Regions from separate parts of the Kribbella sp. NPDC003505 genome, predicted to be linked through region 2. Evidence: riboswitches for the same ligand, from Rfam matches in the RefSeq annotation. Region 2 holds a riboswitch; the other holds the start of a gene.
What was found. Region 2 has a riboswitch for thiamine pyrophosphate ahead of thiC (phosphomethylpyrimidine synthase ThiC). Riboswitches for the same ligand answer to the same signal wherever they lie in the genome.
Positions count from the first base shown of each region.

Region 1: it holds a riboswitch for thiamine pyrophosphate, as region 2 does, so the genes downstream of both, ABZX12_RS15095 (cytosine permease) here and thiC (phosphomethylpyrimidine synthase ThiC) in region 2, are expected to answer to the same signal.

Region 1 covers NZ_JBEXNA010000004.1:278,784-283,444, reverse strand. Annotated here, with positions in the region: gene ABZX12_RS15115 (macro domain-containing protein) at 1-133, opposite strand, end outside; gene ABZX12_RS15110 (DUF3152 domain-containing protein) at 488-1,129, shown strand; gene ABZX12_RS15105 (hypothetical protein) at 1,158-1,964, shown strand; gene ABZX12_RS15100 (alpha/beta hydrolase) at 1,961-2,620, shown strand; TPP riboswitch at 2,638-2,755, shown strand; gene ABZX12_RS15095 (cytosine permease) at 2,751-4,076, shown strand; gene ABZX12_RS15090 (cation:proton antiporter) at 4,015-4,661, opposite strand, start outside.
Region 2 covers NZ_JBEXNA010000006.1:122,265-126,925, reverse strand. Annotated here, with positions in the region: gene ABZX12_RS21805 (transposase) at 1-264, opposite strand, end outside; gene thiC (phosphomethylpyrimidine synthase ThiC) at 406-2,028, opposite strand; TPP riboswitch at 2,020-2,154, opposite strand; gene ABZX12_RS21795 (lysophospholipid acyltransferase family protein) at 2,360-3,106, shown strand; gene ABZX12_RS21790 (hypothetical protein) at 3,110-4,661, opposite strand, start outside.

The sequences.
Region 1 (4,661 bases), on a different contig from region 2:
CGTCGAACATCGCGGGCCACGCTCGCTTGAACTGCAGCGCGATTCCCTTGCCCATGATCCCGGCTGTGTTGACGGCGTTGACCAGGGCATCAGCATCCTGACGAAGCAGATCGCCGGTCACGGTCCTGATCATCTTGCCCATACCTTTCGTGCGTCATATGCCAGGTCAGCAGTCGTACCAGGCAGATCCGACAGTCTGGATCTCCTCACTGCCAGGACGACTTAACGCAACCGGGCTTTCGTGCTTTGGCAGGTATCGGTAGGGTCACTTGTCATGACCACCCGGCGGAGCGGCCAGCGGACTGACGCGGCCAGGCGGCGGAGTGGGCGGCACAGTCGGCGGAGGTCGTACAAGGGGCAGTGGCTTGTGGTGACGGCGTTGGCGGTGCTGGGGACTGTGGTGGTGGCGCATCCGGATGTGGCGCATCGGAGCAGTCTGGCGGCGGAGGCGGTGGCGGGGGTTGACGCTGTCGCCGAGGAGGTGCCGGTGGCTGCGACGCCCAAGCCGACGCCGATCGCGACGCCGACGCAGAAGTTCACGACTCCGTTGCGGCCGGCACCGACGCTGACGCGCAAGCCGAAGAACGCGAAGCCGAACGTGCTGGTCTCGACCGGGAAGCTCGCGGTGGTGCCGGGGTCCGACAAGGCGACCGGGGTGCGCGACAAGCTGACGTACCGGGTCGAGATCGAGCAAGGGGTGTCGGTGAACGGCGCCGCGGTGGCGGCGGCGATCCACAAGACTTTGACCGACCCGCGCGGCTGGCAGGCGGTGCATCCGGTGAGTTTCGAGCGGACGGACCGCGTCGACGCCGACCTCCGGATCATCCTCGCGACACCGACCTTGACCGACAAGCTCTGTCTGCCGCTCGACACCGGCGGTGAGGTGTCCTGCCGCGTCGAGGACCGGGTGGTGCTCAACGCCAAGCGGTGGATCTACGCGATCCCGGCGTACAACGGCGACGTCGAGATGTACCGCAGCTACCTGGTCAACCACGAGGTCGGGCACGCGCTCGGCCACGGGCACTCGACCTGCGCCACGCCGAAGACCCCCGCGCCGGTGATGATGCAGCAGACGAAGGGCCTGGCCGGCTGCCTACCGAACGCCTGGCCGACCATCAAGGCCACCTGAGAGACTGGGCGCGACGGAGGGAGAACCGATGTCGTCGCAGGACTTCCCGACGTACGGCCGGGGCGATGAGCCCGAGAAGCAGCAGGCAGCTGGTGAGGAGCATCACTACGCTCCGCCCACGCCGTACGGCGGTGGCACGTACGCCGGGCCGCCTGCCCCGCCGGAGCAGTTCCAGTACGCGCAGCCACAGCCGTACGGGACCCAGCCGCCGCCGCAGGGCAACCCGGCGTACCACCAGCCCCCGGCCTACCGCCCCGGCGCACCCTACGGCGCCGAAGCGAGCCCGCAGCCGCATGAGCTCCCGACGTACGGCCGGGACGAGCCGTCGCGGGATCCGCGGGCCGCTCGGGTCGTCGGCCTGGCGACGTTCATCGCCGCGATCTACGGTCTGCTCGTCGTGTCCGTCCAGCGGGTCGCGCTGCGGGAGATCTCCCAGGCGCCCGGCTCGCCGCTCAACCACCCGTTGCGGACCGACGTGCTCGACGCGATCGGCCAGCTGCTGCTCCTGGTCGTCGGCACCGGCGCGCTGGTGATGTGGATCCGGGACGTGCTGGCCCGCCGCAAGGCCGGTCGTCGGCCCGAGCCGGCCGAGCTCGCCGGGTTGCTGCTGGTCGCGGTGTCGGTGGTGCTGATCCTGGTCTGGCTGCTCATGGTGCTGTCCACCGGGCTGGGCAGCAGCGACGACGCGGTGCACCGGCTTCCCACGGCGTACGGCTGGGGTGGGGTCGGCCTGCTGCTTCTCGCCGTCGGCCTGTTCCTCGGGTACCGCGAGCTGAAGCCCGACGTGGCGAACCCGGTCGTCAAAGGCGCTCCGGCCAAGGCGCCCTGGGAGTGAGCGCACCGATCGTCCTTGTGCCCGGCCTGGGCCTCGGCCCGGAGTCGTACGCGCGGACCGCCGAGCATCTCGTCACGCCGTACCACCTGGTGACGCTGCCCGGGTACGGCGAACCGGCGGGCGCTCGGGAGGACCTGCATCCGCGGGCGCTCGCGGTGGCGCTGGCCGAGAAGATCCGCGAGCGATCGGTGCTGGTCGGCCACTCGGCGAGCTGTCAGGTCGTCGTCGAGACGGCAGTGCGCTACCCCGAGCTCGTGCACGCGCTCGTTCTCGTGGCCCCGACGGGTGATGCCCGGATGTCGAGCTGGGTCGACCGCGCCGTCCGGCTCGTCGGATCCGCTATCCCGGACGTGCCGAAGCTGGTTCGGATCAGCCCGCAGTACGCGCGCACGACGCTGCCGTCGATCGCCCGCGCCGGCGAGGCGTCGCGGATCCACGACTTGGCCGCGGTGATGCCGCACGTGCGGGCCCCGGTGGTCCTGGTCCGCGGCAAGCACGACCTGATGTGTACGAAGGAGTGGCTCGAGCAGCTCGCCGAGCTCAGTCACGGCGAGGCGCGCACGTTGGAGACCGGTGCGCACATGCCGGTCGTCACGAACGGCCCGGAAGTGGCCGCGCTCATAGAACGAGCGGCCGCACTGCCGGAAAATGGCTGACGCGTTAAACTCGCAGTACCAACCTATGCGGGAGCTCGCACCGAGGATGCGCGGGCTGAGAGGGCGACAGCTGGGTCGCCGACCGCCTGAACCTGACCGGGTAATGCCGGCGTAGGGAGTGGGGTCACTCATGACCGATACAGCTGTTCGTCCGTCGAGCTCCACCGAGGCTCCGCTCGTTCTCACCACCGATGCGCCGCGCACGCTCGGCTTCTTCGACCAGTTCACGCTCTGGGGCAACTTCGGCATCTCGCTGTTCGGCCCGGTGACCGGTGCGCTGGTCGCGGCGTACACCGGCTCGCTGTGGCAGGGCCTGCTCGCGGTCGTCGTCGGCTGTGGGATCGGCGCGCTGGTGCTCGGCGGTGCGGCCGTGTTCGGGTCGCAGACCGGAGCGCCGGCGATGGCATGCCTGCGTGGTCTGTTCGGCCGCCGCGGCTCGATGGCGCCGACCGTGCTGAACATCGCGCAGAACGTCGGCTGGGCGACGATGGAGATCATCGTGATCTCGCAGGCCGCGGTCGCGGTGACGAGTGAGCGCTGGCGCTGGCTGTTCGTCGTCCTCGCCGGGCTGATCGCGACCGCGATGGCGGTGCGTCCGCTGGGCAGCGTGAAGATCCTGCGCAAGTTCATGGTCTGGCTGGTGCTGCTGGCGTCGGTGTACCTCTTCGTGCAGGTGCTGAGCAAGCCGACGCACGCCCTGCCGCAGGACAGCGTGTTCGGCTTCTGGCCGGCGGTCGACCTCGCCGCGGCCGGTGTCGTGTCGTTCGCCCCGCTGGCCGCGGACTACACGCGGCACTCGCGCACCAACAAGGCAGCGTTCGCCGGCTCCTCGCTCGGCTACGGCCTGGCCGCTATCGCGTACTACGCCCTCGGCGTGGTCGCCGTGGCGACGCTGGGGACGAACAGCGAGGACGTCATCACCGCACTGGTCACGTTGCCGGCCGGTGCGATCGCCCTGCTCGTGCTGCTGGTCGACGAGGTCGACGAGGCGTACGCGAACGTCTACTCGACCACGATGGCCACGCACAACCTGATCGGTCACATCGACCGGCGGTGGATCTCGGTCGCGATCGGCGTGATCGCCACCGGGATCGCGCTGTTCATCGATCTCGGCAACTACACGCAGTTCCTGTACCTGATCGGCTCGGTCTTCGTTCCGCTGTTCGCAGTCGCGATCGCCGACTTCTTCGTGGTCAGCAAGATGCAGTGGGACGTGTCCGGTACGGCGAAGTTCCGCTGGCAGCCGACCGTCGCCTGGCTGATCGGCTTCGTCGCGTACCAGCTGGTGAACCCCGGCACCGTCGCGGGATGGTCGCCGTTCTGGACCAAGCTGCAGCAGGCCCTGTTCAACGACCAGCCCGTGCCCGGCTGGCTCGGTGCGACGTACACGTCGATCATCGTCTCGATGGTGGCTGCGGTACTGCTCGGCCGGATCGGTCGGCGGCAGGCTGCCTGAGCAGCACCAGCGCGACCGCCGGGAACACGAGCACGGACAGCAGCCCGGCGCAGACCAGAGCGGCGGCGGTGACCGGGCCCATCAGCCCGGTCGCCACGCCGATCTGGGTCGCCGTCACGATGAACGGCAGCGACGTCGCCTGCAGCAGCGCCGTCGCAGCCGTCGCTCGGGGGCCGAGCGTCCGCACTGCGAGGTACGCCGGTGCGCCGCGGACGACGAGCAACGCGAGCAGGAACAACGGCACCCGGACGAGCGCGGCCGGGTCCGCGAGCAGGCCGCGCAGGTCCAGCCGGAGCCCACTCGTCACGAAGAACACCGGGATCAGGAACCCGTAGCCCAACGCCTCCAGCTTGATCCGGAAGCGTGGATGCGAGGCGGCGTCCCGGTCGACCAGTCCGACCACCGCTCCGGCCAGGAACGCCCCGAGGATCGTCTCCAGCCCGAACTGCTCCGCCAAGGCGACGAAGGCGACCAGCAGCACCACAGCGGCCCGGACCCGGATCTCAGCGGTGGTGTCCTGCAACCGCAACAGCACCCCGCCGATTCGCTGCGAGCGTCCGGCCGTGGCGACGACGAGACCTGTGA
Region 2 (4,661 bases):
GCGGGTGCTGCGCGGCAGCGGCTCGGTGACCGCGCCGATGCCGAGTCCGACGTACCAACTGTCCGCCCGCAGCAGCTCGACGATCACGTCGATGGTCACTCGGGCCTCGGAGAGCACGCCCTGCACCTCGTCGCCGGCGGTCCGCTCGAACTTGCGCAGCAGGCCGGTCCGCCGCGGCCGGCGGTTCAGGGAGTTCAGTAGCTCGGGTACGAGATCGCTCGTGCTTCGGCTGCCGCGCTGATCTACCGTGAGAACGAAGACCATCGTCCTGTACCTCCTTCCGGACGGCTTAAGGCTACAGTCTTATTCACGTAGAGTGAAGGTCAAAACCTGAATCGGTTCAGCCCGTCACTCACCGTATCCGGCCCGGAGTGCGGCGCACGCCGGACCGGACGGCGCCCCGATTCAGTCCGTGATCGGCAGGTAGAGCTTCTGGTCGGCCGACTTGAAGGTCTCCGACATCTCCGCGAAGCCGGCCTCGATCGCCTCGGCCGACGTCAGGCCGCGTTCCTCCGCGTACGCGCGGATGTCGGCAGTGATCCGCATCGAGCAGAACTTCGGCCCGCACATCGAGCAGAAGTGCGCGGTCTTCGCGGGCTCGGCAGGCAACGTCTCGTCATGGAACGACCGGGCCGTGTCCGGATCCAGCGAGAGGTTGAACTGGTCCTCCCAGCGGAACTCGAACCTTGCCTTGGACAACGTGTCGTCCCAGGCCTGCGCGCCCGGATGCCCCTTGGCCAGGTCGGCCGCGTGGGCGGCGATCTTGTACGTGATCACGCCGGTCTTGACGTCGTCGCGATCCGGCAGCCCGAGGTGCTCCTTGGGTGTGACATAGCAGAGCATCGCCGTCCCCAGCCAGCCGATCTGCGCCGCGCCGATCGCCGACGTGATGTGGTCGTACGCCGGCGCCACGTCCGTTGCCAGCGGCCCCAGGGTGTAGAACGGCGCCTCACCGCACAGCTCCTCCTCGAGCCGGACGTTCTCGGCGATCTTGTGCATCGGGACATGCCCCGGGCCTTCGATCATGACCTGGACCTCGTGCTCCCAGGCGACCTTCGTCAGCTCGCCCAGCGTGCGGAGCTCCGCGAACTGGGCCTCGTCGTTGGCGTCCGCGATCGATCCCGGCCGCAACCCGTCGCCGAGCGAGAAGGTCACGTCGTACTCGCGAAGGATCTCGCAGAGCTCCTCGAAATGCGTGTACAGGAAGGACTCCTGGTGGTGCGCCAGGCACCACGCGGCCATGATCGACCCGCCGCGCGACACGATCCCGGTGATCCGCCGCGCGGTCAGCGGGACGTGCCGCAGCAGGACGCCGGCGTGCACGGTCATGTAGTCCACACCCTGCTCGCACTGCTCGATCACCGTGTCGCGGTACACCTCCCACGACAGCGCGGCCGGATCGCCCTTGACCTTCTCCAGCGCCTGGTACAGCGGCACCGTGCCGATCGGGACGGGCGAGTTCCGCAGGATCCACTCCCGCGTCTCGTGGATGTTCTTGCCGGTCGACAGGTCCATCACCGTGTCGGCGCCCCACCGGGTCGCCCAGACCAGCTTCTCGACCTCTTCCTCGATCGAACTGCTCACGGCGGAGTTGCCGATGTTCGCGTTCACCTTCACCAGGAACTTCTTCCCGATGATCATCGGCTCGCTCTCCGGGTGCCGCCGGTTCGCCGGGATCACCGCCCGCCCGCGCGCCACCTCGGCCCGGACGAATTCCGGATCGAGCCCTTCCCGCAGTGCGACGTACCTCATCTCCTCGGTGATCACCCCGGCCCGCGCGTGCCCGAGCTGGGTCCGCGGCTCGCGCCCGGCGATCCACTCGCGCCGCAGCGCGGGCAGACCGGCCTGGACGTCGATCCCGGCGGACGCGTCGGTGTACGGACCGGACGTGTCGTAGAGGTCGAAGTGCTCGCCGTTGGTCAGCTGCACGCGGCGCGCCGGTACCCCGAGCTCGCCGCGATAGATCTTCTCCGAGCCCGAGATCGGGCCCGTGGTGACGGCCGGACGGATCGTGCTGACATTCACCATTGCTGCTGCTCCCTACGCCGGAATTACCCGGACAGGTTCGGCGGTCGGCGGCGCCGGCAGCAGAGTCTTCTCTCTGGCCAGCCGCCCTCTCAGCCCACTACGGTGCGAGCTCCCGCGATCTTTAGTTGTCACGGACCACCCTAGGGCATGTCTGATAATCCAGCGCCGTCGCGAGGAGGTGCTCGGTGCGGTAGCTCGGCGTGCGGGAGCGAAGGTCTCGATGCGGCGCATCGTGGCCTTTGCTCACGTGCGGCGAGGTGCCGTGCCGAGTGCCCCGCAGTAGGTGCTGGATTGTCAGACATGCCCTAGACGAACCCGGTACCGTCTAGGGATGCGCGACCTCGTCTACCCGCCTGTCATCGCCTTCGCGAAGACCGCGTTCACGGTGCTGGACCTCAAGATCCGCCGCACCGGGACCGAGCACGTCCCGCGCACCGGCGGGGCCCTGATCGCGATCAACCACATCAGCTACGTCGACTTCATCCTGGGCGGGTACGGCGCGCTGCCGGCCAGGCGGCTGGTGCGCTTCATGGCCAAGGAGGTGCTGTTCCGCAACCGGTACTCCGGCCCGCTGATGCGCGGCATGCACCACATCCTGGTGGACCGCGAGGCCGGCGCCGCGTCGTACGAGCAGGCGATCCGCTACCTGAACGCCGGTGAGCTGGTCGGCGTGTTCCCGGAGGCGACGATCAGCCGGTCGTTCGAGCTCAAGGAGTTCAAGTCCGGCACGGTCCGGATGGCCGCGGAGGCCGGTGTACCGGTGCTGCCGATGATCCTGTGGGGCACGCAGCGGATGTTCACCAAGGACCACCCGCGGGACTTCAGCCGGCACCGGCCGATCTCGATCAGCATCGGCGCGCCGATCACGGTGACCCGCGACGACGATCCGACCGAGGCGACTGCCCAGCTGCGCTCCACGATGGCCGGAATGCTCGACGAGACGATCCGCACGTACCCGGAGCAGCCACCCGGCGCCTGGTGGCTGCCCGCCGCGTACGGCGGCAGCGCACCGACCCCCGCCGAGGCTGCCCGCCTGGACCAGGAAGAACTCGCCCGCCGCGCCCTGAAGAAGAAGTAGACCTCAACCCCTCCGGTCGAAGAGCGTGCCGGGCACCAGGCGCAGGAACGGGTGCGGGCTGGGCGAGCCCTGGGTGAAAGCGTCGGCGGGAGGGTCCTGCCAACTCGAGGCCAGGGTCAGGAGTGCGTCGGTTCGGAGGTTCACGGCCTTTCGCTGGGTGCCGTTGATCGAGTACGACGGCAGTACGGCGGTGCCGGGTGTGCCGGCGAGGTCGGCGTACGGCAGGGCGTCCGGCGACGGTTCGTCGTACCCGCGCCGGAAACCGGACAGCCAGGTGTCGAGGCCGGCCGTCGCGGTGCGGAACCTGATCCAGCGATGGTTGTCCCAGCCGTTGCCGAGGACGAAGCGGGTGACGAGCTTCTTCGCGCCTGCCTCACCGCGCTCGACCAGGTCGGTCACCACCGTGTCCTTCATCGTCAGGTTCAGGCCGCCTTCGTCGTGATCGTGGTAGATCGTGACGATCCGGTCGCGGTAGCCGGGCATCACCAACTGCGCCTCGTCCACCCAGCCGCGCGCGGTGTCCAGGATCGACCGGCCGAACAGTGCGACCAGCCCGAGCCCCTGACCGGTCCACCGGGTCCAGCGCCGGTTCAGCCCTCCCTGGTTGACGACCGGCAGGCGGGTGTTCTCGGCCTGGTCCTCCAGGTTCTTCGGCACGCCCGGCGGGAACAGGGCCAGGTCGACCGCGAAGGTCGGTCGGGCCGGCAGCGGCGAGTCGAAGAAGTGCACCGGCAGGTTGCTCGCGATGCCGCCGTCGGAGAACCAGTTGACCTCGAAGTCCGGCGCGGGGACGGCAGGCAGCGCCTGCTCCGGCCCGGCCTGCGGGTTCGCGTCCCGCCATTCCGACACCGCGGCACTGACCTTGCCGTACGCCGGGTGCGTGAAGTCGATCGCGTACAGCGGCACGGCCGAGATCAGGAACGGGAAGCTGAGGCTCATCCGGGTCGCGACGATCACCGGCAGATCGGCGGCGAGCGGGAACGGCCGCTTCGGGGCGGCCTGCAACCGGCGCAACTCGCCGGCCCACCGCTTGGCCGGTTGCGGGGACAACGGCGGCGGGTGCTCACACATCCAGTCCACGACCTCGGCCGGGAACAGCTGTTCGAACTGGCCCGGGTCGAAGAAGTACTCGCGTTCCGGCCAGGGCATCCGCATCGGCTGGTGCCGGGTCAGGTTGGTGGTCATCATCCGCAGCTCGACACCAGCCGCGGTCAGCTGCCCGAAGGTGATCGGATCCGCGTCCCCGGCCCGGCCGGCGAAGTCCTGCAGCTTGCCGTGCAGCCAACGGGTCAGCGGCTCCGCGCCGCCCTCGGACCTGCCAGCCATCCCGTTGCACAGCCCGAAGTTGTTGTCCGGAACGTTCTTCGCGAGGCTCCGGAGCACGCCGGCCGTGACGGCCACGACGACACCGACGACGGCCAGCAGCGCACCGGCAATCACCGCGGCCCAGGCCGCCACGCCCTGACCGAGGATCCCGAGGACGAGCAAGACGACGCCGGGCACAGCGCCGGCCAGCGCCCACAGGGCGAACGCGGACAGCGCGGCGCGAACGATG